3 regions of the Weizmannia sp. WK01 genome follow, and region 2 is predicted to be linked to each of the others. Evidence: riboswitches for the same ligand, from Rfam matches in the RefSeq annotation. Region 2 holds a riboswitch; each other region holds the start of a gene.
The links. Region 2 has a riboswitch for S-adenosylmethionine ahead of OF158_RS08180 (assimilatory sulfite reductase (NADPH) flavoprotein subunit). Riboswitches for the same ligand answer to the same signal wherever they lie in the genome.
Positions count from the first base shown of each region.

Region 1 (5,980 bases), 720 kb from region 2:
TGCACGAAAGCCCGCAAACACCGCTCATACTGGAAGATGAAGTGACGGTCGGCCACCAGGTAATTTTACATAGCTGCCATGTTCGGACAAAAGCTTTGATCGGCATGGGTTCAATTATTCTTGACGGCGCCGAAATCGGGGAAGGCGCTTTTATTGGCGCCGGCAGCCTTGTAACGCCCGGGAAAAAGATTCCTCCGCATACGCTTGCGTTCGGCCGCCCGGCAAAAGTGATCCGTGAACTTACCGAAAAAGATATCCAGGACATGCGCCGCATCGTCCGCGAATATGCCGAAAAAGCACAGTACTATAAAAATTCCGTCGGGCGCTGACAAAGGTTACCGGCGGGGACAAAAATAACGCCTTCTTTAAAAGCATCGGCAGCCGCACTGTTTTAAGCCGCAAACAAGCGAAAAAATGAACAAAAAAAGCCATGCTGCGAACCGGGATAAATGCAAAGCTTACCAGGCATATACGAAAAAAGCGTTATACGATAAAGGGGCCTGCCCCCGTTTCCGATTACACGGAAGCGGGGCCAGACCCCCCTTTTTTGTCCCAGCTTTCTTACTGTGAAACGCTGAACGAACACCGGACCATTTCACAATTCCATCCCCTTTTGAAGACGGAAAAACCTCCTGTCCGCTCATTTTGCGGACAACTTTACCCGGTTATTTTCCCGATTGTGAATCGATTTTTTGGAGATTACAGCGAAGCGCCGGCAAGCCCCCCTTGTGCTCCTTTTTGGAAATCGTACTTGTCTTCCATATACACGGCATGCCAGAGCATGAAAATGAGCACGGTCCAGATTTTCCGGCTGTAATCGAGCTTGCCTGCACAATGGTCTTCCAAGAGCTTCAGTACATATTGTTTGTTGATGATGTCATCGGTCGGGCTCGTTTTGATGATCTCTGCCGCCCAATCATGCATTTCATCTTTCAGCCAGTGGCGGATCGGGACCGGGAACCCGAGTTTTTTCCGATTCAGCACATGTTCCGGCACAATGCCTTCTGCCGCTTTGCGCAAAACATACTTCGTTGTGTTATGAGACGTTTTTAAGCTCGCCGGAATTTGCGAAGCGACCCGGAACACTTCTTTATCCAAAAACGGCACACGCAGTTCAAGTGAATGGGCCATCGTCATCCGGTCCGCCTTCAGCAAAATATCGCCGCGCATCCACGTATGGATATCGATATATTGCATCCGGTTAACCGGATCATAGCCTTTTGTTTCATTGTACAGCGGCTTTGTGATGTCACGGTAGTCAAGGCTGTTGTTATAAGTCAACAGCAAGTCGCGTTTTTCTTCTTCGGTGTACATTTTCGCATTGCCAATATAACGGTCTTCCATCGGTGTGACGCCGCGTTCGATAAAGCTTTTTCCTTTTACCCCTTCCGGCAACACTTTCGCCAAAGCTTTCAAAATAGATTTTCCGGCAGCCGGAATTTTTTCAAAAACTTCAAGCGACTGCGGTTCACGGTAAATATTATAGCCGCCGAACAATTCATCCGCGCCTTCGCCAGACAGAACAACGGTCACATACTTTCTTGCTTCACGCGCCACAAAATAAAGGGGCACACAAGCAGGATCTGCGAGTGGATCGTCCATATGCCAAATGATTTTTGGCAGTTCTTTCATGTATTCTTCCGGCGTGATCACATAGCTGATATTTTCAACCCCGAGTTTTTCCGCCGTTTCTTTGGCCACATCAATTTCACTGTAGCCGTCGCGTTCGAAGCCGACGGAGAATGTTTTAATGCCCGGATGGAACTGTTTTGCAATCGATGCCGTAATCGAGGAATCGATCCCACCCGACAGGAATGCGCCAACCGGTACATCGCTGCGCATATGGACTTTCACCGAATCAATCATTACGTCACGCACTTCTTGAATAAATTCGTCCTCGCTTTTATGAACCGGGTGGAAGGATGCTTTCCAATATCGTTTGATTTCCATCGGTTTGCCAATTTTTTTCACAAAATAATGGCCCGGTTCAAGTTTCCGGATGTCTTTTGTCATGGTGAAAGGTTCGGGCACAAATTGGTAGGTTAAATAATATTGGACAGCATCATAATTCAGTTCTGGTTTTTCCATGGCAAGCAAAATGCTTTTCTTTTCAGAACCGAAATACATTTTATCGCCGTCTTCATAATAGAAGAACGGTTTAATGCCGAACGGGTCACGCGCGCCGCACAGCGTTTGTTCCTGCTTATCCCAGATCGCAAACCCGAACATCCCGCGCAGACGTCCGATCGCTTTTTCGCCGTAACGGCTGTACATGGCAAGAATGACTTCCGTATCCGAATTCGTTTCGAATGTCATCCCTTCTTTTAGCAGTTCTTCACGCAATTCCACATAGTTATAAATTTCGCCATTAAAAATAATCCAGTACCGTTCGTTTTCGTATGTTAAAGGCTGGTGCCCCGCCTCGATATCGATAATGCTCAGGCGCCTGAAACCGAACTGGATATGCTCGTCTTCATAAAAGCCTTCATCATCCGGGCCGCGGTGCTCAATCATATGATTCATCTGTTTAAACTGTTGCCTGTCTTCGTCTGATAATGTAACGGGATGGTCATGGACGCAGCCAATAAATCCGCACATGTAAAAAGTCACCTACTTCATTTCGATATACTCTATTGTAAATTTATTTCTTTAAAAAACAAATGTATTTCCGCCAAAATTTGACGGCCAAATTCTGCACATGTAATATAGTTTAGCATGTTTTCCGCCAGTTTGCAGGGTTTTTGTTAAAAATGAGGCAAACAGGATTCCTTATTCCCGCCGTTTTATGAAAAAGAGCGGCCTGTATACCAGGCGCGCTCTTTTTCCTATTATTTTCCGATATGATTGCGGGCGAATTCGTTCAACGCCCCGGCTTTGTCCGTTTTTTCCCAAGGCACATCCAAATCATCGCGGCCGAAATGCCCGTACGCAGCGATCTGCCTGTAAATCGGACGGCGCAAGTCGAGCATTTTGATAATGCCGGCCGGGCGCAGGTCAAAATGAGCTTCGACCGCCTCGATCAGCACTTTTTCCGGCACTTTTCCGGTCCCAAACGTATCGATGGAAATAGAAACGGGCTTCGCCACCCCGATCGCATACGCAAGCTGTACCTCGCATTTTTCCGCAAGGCCTGCCGCAACAATATTTTTCGCAACATAGCGGGCGGCATAAGCAGCGGAACGGTCCACTTTCGTCGGGTCTTTCCCGGAAAATGCGCCGCCGCCGTGACGTGCATAGCCGCCGTACGTGTCGACAATGATTTTGCGGCCGGTCAGCCCCGCATCCCCTTGAGGGCCGCCGATAACAAAGCGGCCGGTCGGATTAATCAAATACTTTGTATCCGCATCGAGCAAGTGTGCCGGCACAACCGGTTCAATGACGTATTTTTTCATATCTTCCTGGATTTGTCCGGCGCTTGTGTCAGGATCATGCTGCGTTGAAATGACAATCGTATCAATGCGGGCAGGCTGGTTGTTCTCGTCATATTCAACTGTCACCTGTGTCTTCGCATCCGGGCGCAAATACGGGATCACTTCTTGTTTGCGGAGTTCAGCAAGACGGCGGGCAAGCTTGTGGGCAAGCGAAATGGGAAGCGGCATCAGCTCTTCTGTCTCATTGCAGGCAAACCCGAACATCAGGCCCTGGTCGCCGGCTCCGATTGCCTCAATCTCTTCGTCGCTCATCCCGCCTTCGCGGGCTTCCAAAGCCTGGTTAACGCCGCGCGCAATATCTTCGGACTGTTCGTCAATCGATGTCAGCACAGCGCATGTTTCCGCATCAAACCCGTATTTCGCGCGCGTATAGCCGATCTCTTTAATGGTCTTGCGCACCACTTTCGGAATATCCACATATGTATTGGTGGAAATTTCCCCCGTGACGAGCACAAGCCCTGTCGTGACGGAAGTTTCACAGGCAACGCGGGCATTCGGGTCTTTTTCTAAAATGGCATCCAAAATGGCATCGGAAATCTGGTCGCAAATTTTGTCCGGATGGCCTTCCGTCACCGATTCCGATGTGAACAAATGCCGTCCTTTTAACATCCGCTTTTCCTCCTTATATGGTTACATATTGGAAACGGTACTCATACCCTAAACTCGATTCATTTCATGTACAAAGCCAAAAATAAAAACCTTCCCCATTCATCATGAGTGGAAAGGTTTTGACTTCAATCAATCGCGCCTTTCACTCTTATCGTTCAAGGAAACATTCCTTGCTGCAGGTTAGCACCTTTGCCTGGAAGTCAAGCGGCAGCTGCGTTGCGAGCGCATTGCCTGTTCCAGAGGCGGGTTGCTGGGTTTCATCGGGCCCGTCCCTCCACCAGCTCGGGATAAGAGTATCCGTTCAAAGTAAAATCATACGCAATTTAGCAGGCGCTGTCAATGATTTTTTCGCCCTTCTCCCCTTTGTCCTCTGCATTTTTCCCGGAAAAAAGTATGTAATAAACGGATGAATATGTTATACTGATATCGTTTAAAGTGAAATAAGTTATTCAAAGGGGCGGTTTATGAAAATGGATCTGATTGGCGCTTCTGACGATTTAAAGTTTTTGTTGTCGGGGGAAAACGTACGCATGCAGCTTTCCGTGCCACAATTAATGGAAAAAATTATCGAACGGAAAGAAGCTGTACTGACAACGGAAGGGGCCATTTCTGCTGCAACAGGAAAATATACAGGAAGGTCACCGAAAGATAAATTTATTGTCGTCGACTCCGAATCAAAAGACCGTGTCGACTGGGGCAAAATCAACCAGCCGGTTTCTCCCGGCGTGTTCAACAGGCTTTATGAAAAAATGGTCCGGCATTTAAAAGGGAAAGACGAAATTTTTGTGTTTAAAGGTTTTGCGGGTGCCGATCCAAAAAGCCGCCTTCCGATCCAGACCGTGAATGAGTTCGCCTGGCATAATTTATTCGCGCATCAATTGTTTATCCGGCCGGATGCGGAGGAGCTCTATCAACACGATGCGCAATTTACGATTCTTTCCGCGCCGCTGTTTAAGGCAGACCCGGCGCTTGACGGCACGCATTCCGAAGCGTTCATCATGATTTCACTTGAACGCCGGATAATTTTGATCGGCGGGACGGAATATGCAGGCGAAATGAAAAAAAGCATTTTTTCCATCATGAATTACTTGCTGCCGCAAAAAGGCATCCTTCCCATGCACTGCTCCGCCAATACTGGGAAAAACGGCGATACGGCCCTGTTTTTCGGCTTGTCCGGGACCGGGAAAACGACGCTTTCCGCCGATCCGGAGCGCGCACTTATAGGGGACGATGAGCACGGCTGGTCCGACAGCGGTGTCTTCAATATTGAAGGCGGATGCTATGCAAAGTGCATCGGGCTTACGGAAGAAAAAGAACCACAAATTTACCAGGCGATCCGTTTTGGGACCGTACTTGAAAATGTGGTCGTAGATCCGGTGTCCCGCAAACCGCAATATGACAACAATGCACTGACGGAAAATACAAGGGCTGCTTACCCGATTGAAAACATCGGCAATATTGCCCGCTCCGGCATGGCCGGCCATCCGTCAACCATTATATTCCTGACGGCCGATGCATCCGGTGTCCTGCCGCCGATCAGCAGGCTGACAAAAGAGCAGGCCATGTACCATTTCTTAAGCGGTTACACTTCTAAACTGGCCGGTACCGAACGCGGCGTCACGCGCCCGGAAGCCGTGTTCTCCACTTGCTTCGGCGCGCCGTTTTTGCCGCTTGAGCCCGCCGTTTATGCGGAAATGCTCGGCGAGAAAGTTGACAGGCACAACGTCCAGGTATTTCTTGTCAATACCGGCTGGACAGGCGGCCCGTACGGAACCGGTTCCCGCATGAAATTAAGCGATACGCGGGCCATGGTCCGGGCTGCGATAAACGGCAAACTGAAAGATACCGAAACACGGCAGGATGATATTTTCGGGCTACACATCCCGGTTCATATTGAAGGGGTGTCAGATGACGTCCTTTATCCGGCAGATACATGGACG
Region 1 covers NZ_CP109616.1:2,479,256-2,485,235, forward strand. Annotated here, with positions in the region: gene OF158_RS11855 (gamma carbonic anhydrase) at 1-329, shown strand, start outside; gene asnB (asparagine synthase (glutamine-hydrolyzing)) at 700-2,598, opposite strand; gene metK (methionine adenosyltransferase) at 2,829-4,040, opposite strand; SAM riboswitch class I at 4,186-4,334, opposite strand; gene pckA (phosphoenolpyruvate carboxykinase (ATP)) at 4,505-5,980, shown strand, end outside.
Region 1: another riboswitch for S-adenosylmethionine. It lies ahead of metK (methionine adenosyltransferase); the one in region 2 lies ahead of OF158_RS08180 (assimilatory sulfite reductase (NADPH) flavoprotein subunit).

Region 2 (5,980 bases):
AATGCGGTTCATTCTTTTCTTTATGTAGCCCAGGAAAAAGGCTATTTTAAAGCGCAGGGCCTTGATGTCAGCATCAAAATGCCTTCTGACACAAATGACCCGTTAAAACTTGCGGCTGCGAATCGAATTGATATTGCATTAAGTTATCAACCCCAAGTGTTAATCGCGCGCGATGAGAAGATTCCGGTCCAATCTTTTGGCACCGTCGTCCGCCATACGCTGAACCGTGTGATGGTGCCGGCTTCAAGCGGCATCCGCTCACCGAAAGACCTGGCGGGCAAAACGGTCGGCTACTCTTCCATTCCGCTGGAAGAAGCAGCCGTGCGGACAATGGTCAAAGCAGACGGGGGCGATCCGGACAAGGTGAAAACAGTGGATGTTGGCTATGATTTAATCCCTGCTCTGACAGCCCATAAAACTGATGCGATCGTCGGCGGTTTTGTCAATCATGAACAGCTGCTGCTGGAAAAGGAGGGCGTACCCGTTAGAGCGTTCAATCCGGCAAAATACGGCGTTCCGGATTATGACGAACTCGTTTTCATCGCAAACGAAAATAAGCTGAAACAGCAGCCAGACATTTTTAAAAAATTTCTTGCTGCTGCCGAAAAAGGCCAGCAATATGTCAAAAAACATCCGGAAAAGGCGCTTGCCATTTTGTTAAAACATGAAGATGCCTCCTCACCGCTGGATAAAAATGTGGAAACGAAGAGCCTGCACATTTTACTGCCGAAGATGGACGAGAAAAATAAAACTATTGCCGATCAGGACCCAAAAAAATGGCAAGACGTTTCGGATTGGCTGTACCAGGCAAAAATCACAAAAACACATGTCAATCCCGAAAAGGCTTTTGTCAACTTAGAAAATCAATAAGAAACCAAAATGACCGGAAGTGAAGACAACATTTACTTCCAGTAGCGTTTGAATACGAGGAATCCGGGTGAATGGGGCGGTAAATGTTGACGTTTGTTAACAACTTCCGGTCTATTCCCGAATTTCAAGCACCGCTCCTTCCTGTAAGAATTCGAAAACATCAGCCGCCTTTTGCTGAGGCAGATTAGGAGTAGAGACCGCTGCACCCAGAGCATGCCTGGGAAGCCGATAAAATGTGGTCGCTTTCCAGGAAAAGCCGGCGCATGGCCCGGCCTTGAGCAATGAATGGGACTGGTTAATACACCATGCTTTCATCATGATAATATTTAAATTCGAGCAAGTTGTTAGAGGGGTCTTGGAGGAAAAATGTCCAATGTTCCTCTTGCTTGCCTCCAAACCGGACCATTTTATCCTGGAAAAATGGTAAATGGTTTTTCTTTGCAGATTGAAGGGTTTCCTCAAATGCTGCTTTATCCAAAAAAGTAATGCCGAAATGGCGGGGATACATTTTCGGGTTGGGATCTATTTTTTCAGGGCTCAGATGGCAGACAACCTGGTCCCCGAAAAAATTGAAAGTGACCCGGTCATCATACCGGCGCGCTACCTTGCAGCCTAATTTTTGATAGAAATCGGCTGTTTCATCAAGATCTTTGCACGGAATCGCCAAATGAAAAATTTTATCCGTTTCTCTCATGGGAATCTCCTCCAATAAAAAAAGTATCTGATCGCAAACCGAGCCTTAATGTTTCAAGCGCAAGGGCATCCGAAAAAGGGATGTTGGCCAAATTGGCATCCGGACCGAGATGGTGGATAAAAAAAGCCTGGAGCTGCTTGTTGGGCGCTTCGAAAATGAAAGAATCGCGGGGAATCCCCGAGTCCAGGATGGCCGCAAACATCTCCTCCCGTATTTCCCCGTCCCCGTTGTAAATGCCGCTTGTGCCGCTTTCCCTTGCCTCTGTCATCACTTTATATGCGCCTGCTTCTAAATCTTGACTAATCGATTCCAACCATAATGCTGGCGTATCGGCCATTGATTTGGCAGTATCTTTTGAGCCGACTTCACTTAACACTTTAAAATCCTTTGAAAACTCCGCAATATAGCGGCATTTTTCCGGATTGGACAGCGGCAGGGTGCCATTTGAGATTTCAACATATTCGCATTCAAACCGCCGGCAGTATTGAACGTACCGATCCGTTTTTCCCTGGCTGGCAAACTTTTCAAATAAAGTGCCGCCGAAAAAGAAGGCAATGCCGTTTTGCCTCAGGTGATCTATTTTTTCTTCCAAATGGCGTGAAACGACCGATGTTCCCCGGCCGAATTTGACGAAATCAATATAAGGGGCTGCACTGTTCACGGTATCTTTAAAAAAGTTCAGCGGAATGCCATTGTCAATTAAGATGGTGATCCCGCAATCCCGCGGTTTCTCATTGCGTAAAGGCAGTGTCAAACCATGGTCATTCATCTTCAACCCTCACGATCGTTGGAAATTCTCCCGTTGGATCCATTTTCATCACAAACTCGCAGTCTCTTTCTTTGATACAATATTCCAGGTCAGCCGGGTTAAATGCAGGCTGGCCGGGATCAAGAAATTTCTTTGCGACACTGGCATTTACAATCTCCTTGATCACTGATTCCGGCTTTATCGTGCCCGAGCCGGTGAGGATGCTTTCCATGTATAATGCGCATGCCAGGTCATCTTCCCCTGTCGGATGGGAAGCGATCATGTTGATGCGGGCGTTGTCTTTGTCTTTCCATTTGCGCCGGATCCATTTTGCCGTCGTTTTTGCATTCGAAAAGCCGGTAACATAGACTTCCTTTGCATGAAGGGCGCGAAAAACTGCTTTTACCCCGTTTGTCGATGTTTGCACCAACGTTTTGCCGGCTAACGGCTGTTTGGCGATGGCGGCCGGTGAATGGCCCAAATCAAATCCCGGGATCGGAAGGCCGTTCCTTTCGCCCGTGAGCAAAACATGCGGGTATTTGTTTTTGATACGAAAAGCCGTTTCTATTGAGTCAGCCAACCAAATCTCTTTTACGCCGCCCAAAAAGGCATGGTGGGCAACCGTAAACGCGCGGATTACATCGATCACAATATTGGCGTCCCCGTCTTCCGGCGTCATCTCATTCCCCTGGTAAATGCGGATATTCATCCATTCCCCCCTCATTCTGTGCAAAAGATACATAAAGTATATTGGGGGGACGCTTGATGCGGAACTTGCCACCCTTTTCCTTTTTTAAATGTCCCATCTGTTCAAAAAAGAATTGACTGTACCTGCATTTGATTGTATAATGTTTTCAATGATTTCTAAATAATGATTCGTGCTTCTTATCCAGAGAGGTGGAGGGAAAGGCCCTTTGAAGCCTCGGCAACAGGTTGAAAAACACTGTGCCAATTCCTGCAGACAATCGTCTGAAAGATAAGAGAAGTTGACCATTGTGCGCCGGCTCTTCTTATCTTTGTAAGGAGAGCTTTTTTCGAAGGCGCTTCTCATGGAAAGAAGCGGATTAAAATCCAAGTAAACTTCTATGTATATTTGGATTAGGATGTCATACATAAATAAACAAATGAAAAGTGCATGCAAACATTGCGAGGTGGAAGATTTGCCGTTAAGTGTACAAAACAGCCCGTTTAGTAAAGAACAGGCGGAAAAGTTAAATGAACTGCTGCAACTATTAACGGATCAGCAAAAATTATGGCTAAGCGGATATTTAACCTATCCGTTTGCCGAACAAGGAACGAATCCCCCGGGAAGTACAGCTGTTGCTGAAAAACCGGTACAGACGGCAACCAAAACGGTTACGCTGCTGTTTGGTTCCGAGACAGGCAATGCCCAGGCGCTTGCCGAAGCATTCGCCGCCAGATTAAAAGAAATGCAGTTTACCGTATCTTTTTCGGCACTCGATGCAGCCAAGCCGAAAGATTTAAAAAATGCAGGGTATCTGCTCATCATTACAAGTACACAAGGGGAAGGGGATCCGCCTGACAACGCATTGTCTTTCTATGAGCTGATCCACAGCAGAAAAGCCCCGAAACTGGACGGGGTCCAATTTTCCGTTTTGGCGCTTGGGGACCAGACATATGAGTTTTTTTGCAAGGTCGGAAAAGAGATCGACAAGAGGCTGGAAGAGTTGGGCGGGGAACGGCTCTATCCGCGGGTGGATTGCGATGTGGATTATGAAGAAGACGCCCAGGAATGGTTTGAAGGGGTTACAGGCGTGCTCCAGTCATCTGCCTTGCCGCCTTCAACCGCAGCAGATGCCACCCGGCCCGCAAACACCGATTATTCCAAATCCAACCCGTTCCAGGCGGAAGTGCTGGAAAATATCAATTTGAACTGGGAAGGGTCCAATAAAGAAACGCACCATATCGAACTATCCCTTGAAGGTTCCGGTTTTACATTTGAACCGGGGGACAGCATCGGGATTTACCCGGAAAATGACCCGGAACTCGTGGAACGTCTGATCGAAAAGCTCGGCTGGGATCCAAAAGAACCGGTTCCGATCAATAAAAAAGGGGAAGTGCTGCCGGCCAGGGAAGCATTGCTCAGACATTATGAAATTACGAGATTAACAAAACCGCTGCTTCAGCAGGCAGCCGTGCTTTTCGGAAACAAAGGGCTTACGGCTTTGCTTGAAAATGAAGCGGAGGCAAAGGCATACCTTGAAGGGCGGGGCCTGATCGATCTTGTCGAGGAGTATCCGCCGGAAAAAGTGGAAGTGCAAGCTTTTGTACAAATGCTCCGGAAAATGCCGCCGCGGCTTTATTCGATCGCAAGCAGCTGGAAAGCGAACCCCGATGAAGTCCATCTTATCATTGCACTGGACTGCTATACAGCAAACGGAAGGGTGTGCGAAGGGGTTTGCTCCGGACAAATCGCAGGCAGGATAAAACCAGGAGACAAGCTGCCGGTTTATGTCCACCGCAATCCGAATTTCAAACTTCCGGCTGATCCGGATGTGCCGGTGATCATGATCGGGCCGGGAACAGGCGTGGCGCCGTTCCGTTCTTTCCTGGAAGAAAGGGAAGCGGAAGGGATCACCGGCCGTACATGGCTGTTTTACGGGGACCAGCATTTTGCGACGGATTTTCTGTATCAGCTTGACTGGCAAAACTGGCTGAAAAATGGCGTGCTCGAACGAATGGATGTGGCTTTTTCGCGCGACCAGGCAGAAAAAATATACGTCCAGCACCGGATGCTTGAAAAAAGTAAAGATTTTTATGCATGGCTTGAAAAAGGCGCCTGTGTGTATGTGTGCGGCGATGAAAAGCAGATGGCCCGCGACGTCCAAGAAACGCTGCTTCACATTCTTGAAACAGAAGGCAACATGACGAGGGAAGAGGCAGAGGGCTATTTGCAGGAAATGCGCCAAGAAAAACGTTACCAGCGTGATGTGTATTAACAGAGAGGGGCAGGAAGATGGTTGATAAAAAACTTGATCCGCTTGAAACGATAAAAGAAAAAAGCCGGTTTCTAAGAGGAACGATTGCGGAAGGGCTCAAAGATCCGCTGACCGGCGCGATATCCGAGGACGATAATAAACTGTTGAAATTTCATGGCAGCTACCAGCAGGACGACCGGGATATCCGCAACGAGCGGCGCAAAAAGAAACTGGAGCCGGCTTACCAGTTTATGGTGCGTGTCCGCATTCCGGGCGGCGTTGCGACCCCGGAACAGTGGCTTGTGATGGATGAACTGGCGCAAAAATACGGGAACGGAACGCTGCGTATGACGACCCGGCAGACGTTCCAGATGCATGGCATTTTAAAATGGAATTTAAAGCAGGCCATCCGCGAAATGAACGATGCGCTCATGACGACGCTTGCTGCGTGCGGGGATGTGAACCGGAATGTGATGTGCAACCCGAACCCGTACCAGTCGGGTGTGCATGCCGAGGTATATGAATGGGCGAAAAAAACGAGCGACCACTTGTTGCCGCGGACTTCCGCGTATCATGAAATCTGGCTGGAAGATGAAAAAATCATTGATACAAAAGAGCAGGAAGATTCCGAACCGCTGTACGGCCCGAAGTATTTGCCGCGGAAGTTTAAAATCGGGTTTGCTGTGCCGCCTTCCAATGATGTCGATATTTTTTCACAGGATTTAGGGT
Region 2 covers NZ_CP109616.1:1,758,695-1,764,674, forward strand. Annotated here, with positions in the region: gene OF158_RS08160 (ABC transporter substrate-binding protein) at 1-870, shown strand, start outside; gene OF158_RS08165 (VOC family protein) at 1,166-1,564, opposite strand; gene OF158_RS08170 (phosphosulfolactate synthase) at 1,548-2,333, opposite strand; gene OF158_RS08175 (2-phosphosulfolactate phosphatase) at 2,326-3,021, opposite strand; SAM riboswitch class I at 3,195-3,295, shown strand; gene OF158_RS08180 (assimilatory sulfite reductase (NADPH) flavoprotein subunit) at 3,416-5,272, shown strand; gene cysI (assimilatory sulfite reductase (NADPH) hemoprotein subunit) at 5,290-5,980, shown strand, end outside.

Region 3 (5,980 bases), 1.2 Mb from region 2:
CGGGCAAGAAGATTCAAGAACCGATACCATCATGATTGCCCAATATGACCCGAAGAATAACCAGGTGAAGCTCATTTCGATTATGCGTGACATTTATGCCGAAATTCCGGGGTATAGAAACTATAAAATTAACACAGCCTACTATCTTGGCAATCTGAAGAATCAAAAAAAGGGTGTTGAATTGCTGCGTCAAACACTCAAAACCAATTTTGACATTGATGTGCAATATTATGCACTTGTCGATTTCCAAGGTTTTGTTAAAATTGTCGATACCCTGGCGCCTCAAGGCATTGAAATGAACGTGGAACATAAAATGTCGGAAAACATCGGCTTGACGCTTTATCCTGGAAAACAGCTGATGCATGGGAAACAATTGCTCGCCTACGCACGATTCAGACATGACGCGCAAGGCGACTTTGGCCGGGTTGCCCGCCAGCAAAAAGTGCTTAAAGCGCTCCAATCTGAAGTTTTCAGCGTGAACGGTATCGCCAAAGCGCCGAAACTGCTTGGAACCATTCAGCCGTATATTGCCACCAATATGAGCAAAATGAACATTCTTGCGCTCGCCAAAGACGCCGTCGGAGGCAACCTCAAGGTAAAAACAATGACCGTACCGGTTGCCGGCACCTATACCAATGTCAGCTATCCGGGCGTCGGCGCCGCACTCGAAGTGGACAAAGAAAAAAATATAGAAGCCATCAAACAGTTTTTGGATGAATAACAGGGGCCGGTTCCGGCTCTTTTTTTTGTTGCAGACAGAAAGCCGTACCGGGAGCAAATTGTCCTTTTGGAGGGTTCAAAAAGACAAAAGAAAGCCGGACTAGGAGCAAATTGTCTTTTTGAAGGGTTCGGGACCACTGAAAAAGTCAATCTGAAAATTCAAAATAATTATATGTACAATAAATTGAAAAAAAATGCCCCCAGTATTTGGTATAATAAAGTTATACTACAAACCAAAACCAAACTGGGGGTATCTATCATGCTTAAAGAAAAAGATAATCAATTAAGCATCTATTCCATATTATACGATAAAATTCCTGAAAATCATACACTTAAATTATTAAGAGATGAAGTGGATTTTAGTTTTATCAATAAAATGCTTGAAAAAACTTACTGTAAAGAATATGGAAGGCCAGCAAAAGAGCCCGAACTTATGGTTAAAATCTTGGTGTTACAAAAACTCTATGACTTATCTGATGAGAAAGTTATAGAAAATTGCTCATTAAACCTTGCATATATGTATTTTTTAGGAATCAATCCGGAAGACGACCTCCCTCACCCAAGTCTTTTGGCAAAATTTCGTAAAAGTAGATTAGAAGGCAATCTCACTATAGATGAAATTATTATTGAAATCATAAACCAATGCATTGAAAAAGGAATTTTACAAAAGGTTTCTGGTATAACGATTGATTCCACTCATACAGAAGCCAACACCAAAAAATATAGACCGGAACGAGTCATGAAACAATTAGCGAAAAAAATCTTTAAAACCGTTAAAGAAGAAAACGGAGAAATACCAAGTGAAATCAACCAAGAAATCCCTGATTATAAAGAAATAGAAAACCATGATGAAGCTAGAAAAACAATGAAGTCCTATCTTGAAGAAACGGTATCAAAGGTAGAAGAACTAGTTGAACTGGAGAAAGCACCTGAAACAAAAGCACTCGTTAATAATGCGAAAGAAATTTTAGCAGACCCGAAGTTTATGGAGCAAAAAGGGGTACGATCGATTGTCGACCAAGAAGCGAGAATAGGGTATAAAAGCAAAAATGATCCTTTCTTTGGTTATAAAACGGAATTTATGATGACAACAGAAGATCGAATGATTACAGCTGTTCATACTGGTAATGGAGCTTATGTGGATGGAACGAAGTTTGATGAATTATTAGAGTTAACCAAGAAAACGAGAATAAAAATGCCAGAAGTATATGGTGATAAAGCCTATTTTAAAAAGCCAATCTTAGACAAAATCTCTGAACTTAAAGCAAAGGCATACATCCCTGTAAGTGAAGCTGCATATCGCATAGACGAAGAAAGATTCAGTTATAACAAAGATTCTGACGAGTGGTTCTGTAGTCAAGGAAACAAAACAATCAAAAAGAAACACTATATAAGAAAATGTGGAAAAGAAACGTATAATTACTATTTTGACAGAGAACAATGTAGAAATTGCCCAATGCGAGAAGTTTGCATAACCGGAAAAACAGTCGGAAAAGTATTAGGGATCGGAATCAACACCCCAGAATTTTATGAGTATAGTCAACAACAGAAATCGGAGGGATTTAAAGAGAAGTATAAAAAAAGAGCATGCCAAGAAGGGAAAAATGGCGAAATGAAGAATTTCCACGGGTTAGATCGTGCCAAATGGTACGGTCTAAAAAGCATGGGCTTACAAGCCAAGCTAACAGCCTTGGCAGTAAATTTAAAGAGGATAGCCGCCATACTATCCTCTAAAAAGGCGAATTATAGCCAAACATTTGTCATTTTTACTAATTTCTATGGTAAAGAGTACCATTTACAGAAAATTTCTTACACTACACAGCAAATTTTACATAAAAAAATGGCTTTTTTCAGTGGTCACGAAGGGTTCAAAAAGACAAAAGAGAGCCGTACCGGGAGCAAATTGTCCTTTTGGAGAGCTCTAAAAGACAAAAGAAAGCCGGACCAGGAGCAAATTGTCCTTTTGGAGAGCTCAAAAAGACAAAAGAGAGCTGGACCAGGAGCAAATTGTCCTTTTGGAGAGCTCAAAAAGACAAAAGAGAGTCGGATCAGGGGCGAATTGTCCTTTTGGAGGGCTCAAAAAGACAAAAGAAAGCCGGACCAAGAGCAAATTGTCTTTTTGAAGGGTTCAAAAAGAAAAAAGAGAGCCGTACCGGGAGCAAATTGTCTTTTTGGAGAGCTCAAAAAGACAAAAGAAAGCCGGACCAAGAGCAAATTGTCCTTTTGAAGGGCTCAAAAAGACAAAAGAAAGCCGGACCAAGAGCAAATTGTCTTTTTGAAGGGCCCAAAAAGACAAAAGAAAGCCGGACCAGGAGCAAATTGTCTTTTTGGAGAGTTCAAAAAGACAAAAGAAAGCCGTACCGGGAGCAAATTGTCTTTTTGGAGAGCTCAAAAAGACAAAAGAGAGTCGGACCAAGAGCAAATTGTCCTTTTGGAGGGCTCAAAAAGGCAAAAGAAAGCCAATTAGACAAAAGGGACGAAACCGCATCCAATATGAATTTCAATTTCCCCCTTGTCATGTCACCCGGCAAAGTGTAAAGTATAAATAAGTCAAAATTTTAAGTACGTTCAATCGAATAGCCTTATCAAGAGAGGCGGAGGGACTTGGCCCGATGAAACCTCAGCAACCAGCCCATAAGGCACGGTGCTAAATCCAACAGGTATACCTGAAAAGATAAGGAGAATGTTGTCATCTTGCCTCCTTTTCTGGGAGGCTTTTTTCATATCATTCAAAGGGAGTGTAAAAATTTGGACCTTCTCGAAACGTTAAAAAACCGCATCCTTGTTGCGGACGGGGCAATGGGGACACTGCTATATGCATACGGCGCCGACACATGTTATGAGTCATTCAACCTGACCCATCCGGAAGACATCCACGCGATCCACCGCGCCTATATCGAAGCAGGCGCATCGGTCATCCAGACAAACACGTACAGCGCCAACTATATCAAGCTAGCACAGTATGTCCTGGAAGAAAAAGTAAAAGACATCAACAAAGCGGCCGTCCGGATTGCAAAAGAAGCGGCAAACCGTGATACATTTATACTCGGCACGGTCGGCGGCATCCGCGGACAACGCAAAACCGAAGCAACACTTGCCGAAATCAAGCGTACGTTCCGCGAGCAGATTTTTCACCTCCTGAACGAAGGAGTTGATGCCCTGCTTTTGGAAACGTATTTTGACGCGGAAGAACTGTATACGGTCGTAGACATTGCGAAAAAAGAAGCGGATGTCCCGGTCATCGCCCAGTTCTCGCTTATCGAACCGGGCGTGCTCCAAAACGGAACCCCGGTCCGCGACGCGTTCAAGGAACTTGAAAACCGCGGCGCCGATGTGACCGGCCTGAACTGCCGGCTCGGCCCGCACCACATGATCCAGGCGTTCGAAGAAATCCCGATACCGAAGCGTGCCTTTTTGTCCGCATACCCGAATGCGAGTCTTTTAGATTACGAGGAAGGCAGGTTCACGTTCACGAATAACGCCGATTATTTTAAAACATGCGCCGAAAAACTGGTCGAACAGGGTGTACGCCTGATCGGCGGCTGCTGCGGCACGACGCCGGCTCACGTCAAAGCAATCGCAGAAGGGGTGCAGGGGCTTTTACCTGTCACAGAAAAAACGGTCCGCCCACCGAAAATCGAGATCGCGGCCGCCCCGGCGCAGCACGAACCACCGTTGCATGAAATCGTAAAAAAACGGCGTTCCGTCATTGTCGAATTGGACACACCGAAAACGTTGAACACGGCCCGCTTTTTTGAGGGGGCAAAAGCGCTGCAGGCATCCGGCATTGATGCCCTCACAATGGCCGACAACTCGCTTGCAAGCCCGCGCATCAGCAACACAGCGATTGCTTCAATTTTAAAAGAGAAACATGGCATCCGGCCGCTTGTTCATATTACATGCCGTGATCGTAATTTGATCGGGCTGCAGTCGCACTTAATGGGCCTTGCTGCGCTCGGGATTGACCAGGTGCTTGCCATCACGGGGGATCCGACAAAAATCGGCGACTTCCCGGGAGCGACGAGCGTATACGATTTGTCATCCATGGAACTGATCGCAATGATCAAGCAATTCAATGATGGCATCTCCCATTCCGGCAAATCGCTTCACAGGAAAACGAATTTTTCCGTCGCGGCTGCATTTAACCCGAACGTCCGCAATCTTGATAAAACGGTCGGGAGGTTGGAGCGCAAAATCCGCTACGGTGCCGATTATTTTATCACCCAGCCTGTGTTCAGCACGGAAAAAATCGAGCAAATCCATGAAGCAACGAAGCATTTGGACGCGCCGATCTATCTTGGCATTATGCCGCTTACCAGCTACCGGAACGCGGTCTTTCTGCACAATGAAGTGCCGGGCATCAAACTGACGGATGAAATTTTGGCGGCGATGGAAAAAACAAATGGCGACCCTGCGAAAGCACGTGAAGAAAGCCTTGCGATCAGCCGTACCCTGATCGACGCGGCCCTCGGCTATTTCAACGGCATTTACTTAATTACGCCGCTCGAACGCTACGAACTGACGGTGGAATGCACGCGCTATATCCACGAAAAAACAGCAGTGCAAGGCGCAGGCATTGTCTGAGACTGCAACGAAAAGAGTACAGGCGGATTCATTAAAGTGAAACTTTGATAGCACTGTCCAATTGCAAGATTAAGAAAAGAGCTCAAGAAGGCAAAACGAAACCTTGGCCGGCTTCAGCCCCTGCGAGATGCATGCACTTTAAACTCAATCAAAAGTGGCACCGGCGCCGCCAGCATCGGAACGCGACCCAGCCAGGTACCAAATGTTACCGTACGTCGCAATCTCAATATCAAACGTACAGCCAAAGGGGGAATTTTTCATGGGGCAAACGTTATTTGAACAGCAGCTTGCAAACCGCATTCTCATCCTTGACGGGGCGATGGGGACGATGATCCAGCAGCAACACCTTACCGCGGCAGATTTTGGCGGCGAAGCATACGAAGGCTGCAATGAACACTTGAATCTCACAGCACCCGATGTCATCCGCTCGATTCATGAAGCATATCTCGAAGCGGGGGCTGACATCATCGAAACGAACACATTTGGCGCAACGTCCATCGTCCTTAACGAGTACGGCCTCGGGCATCTCGCTGAAAAAATCAACATCGAAGCCGCGCGCATCGCCAAGCAGGCTGCCAAAAAATTTTCCACACCCGAGCGGCCGCGGTTTGTCGCCGGTTCGATGGGCCCGACAACAAAGACGCTCTCCGTCACGGGCGGCACTACTTTTGACGCG
Region 3 covers NZ_CP109616.1:530,271-536,250, forward strand. Annotated here, with positions in the region: gene OF158_RS02535 (LCP family protein) at 1-721, shown strand, start outside; partial or broken gene OF158_RS02540 (IS1182 family transposase) at 980-2,455, shown strand; SAM riboswitch class I at 3,300-3,401, shown strand; gene OF158_RS02545 (bifunctional homocysteine S-methyltransferase/methylenetetrahydrofolate reductase) at 3,469-5,304, shown strand; gene metH (methionine synthase) at 5,564-5,980, shown strand, end outside.
Region 3: another riboswitch for S-adenosylmethionine. It lies ahead of OF158_RS02545 (bifunctional homocysteine S-methyltransferase/methylenetetrahydrofolate reductase); the one in region 2 lies ahead of OF158_RS08180 (assimilatory sulfite reductase (NADPH) flavoprotein subunit).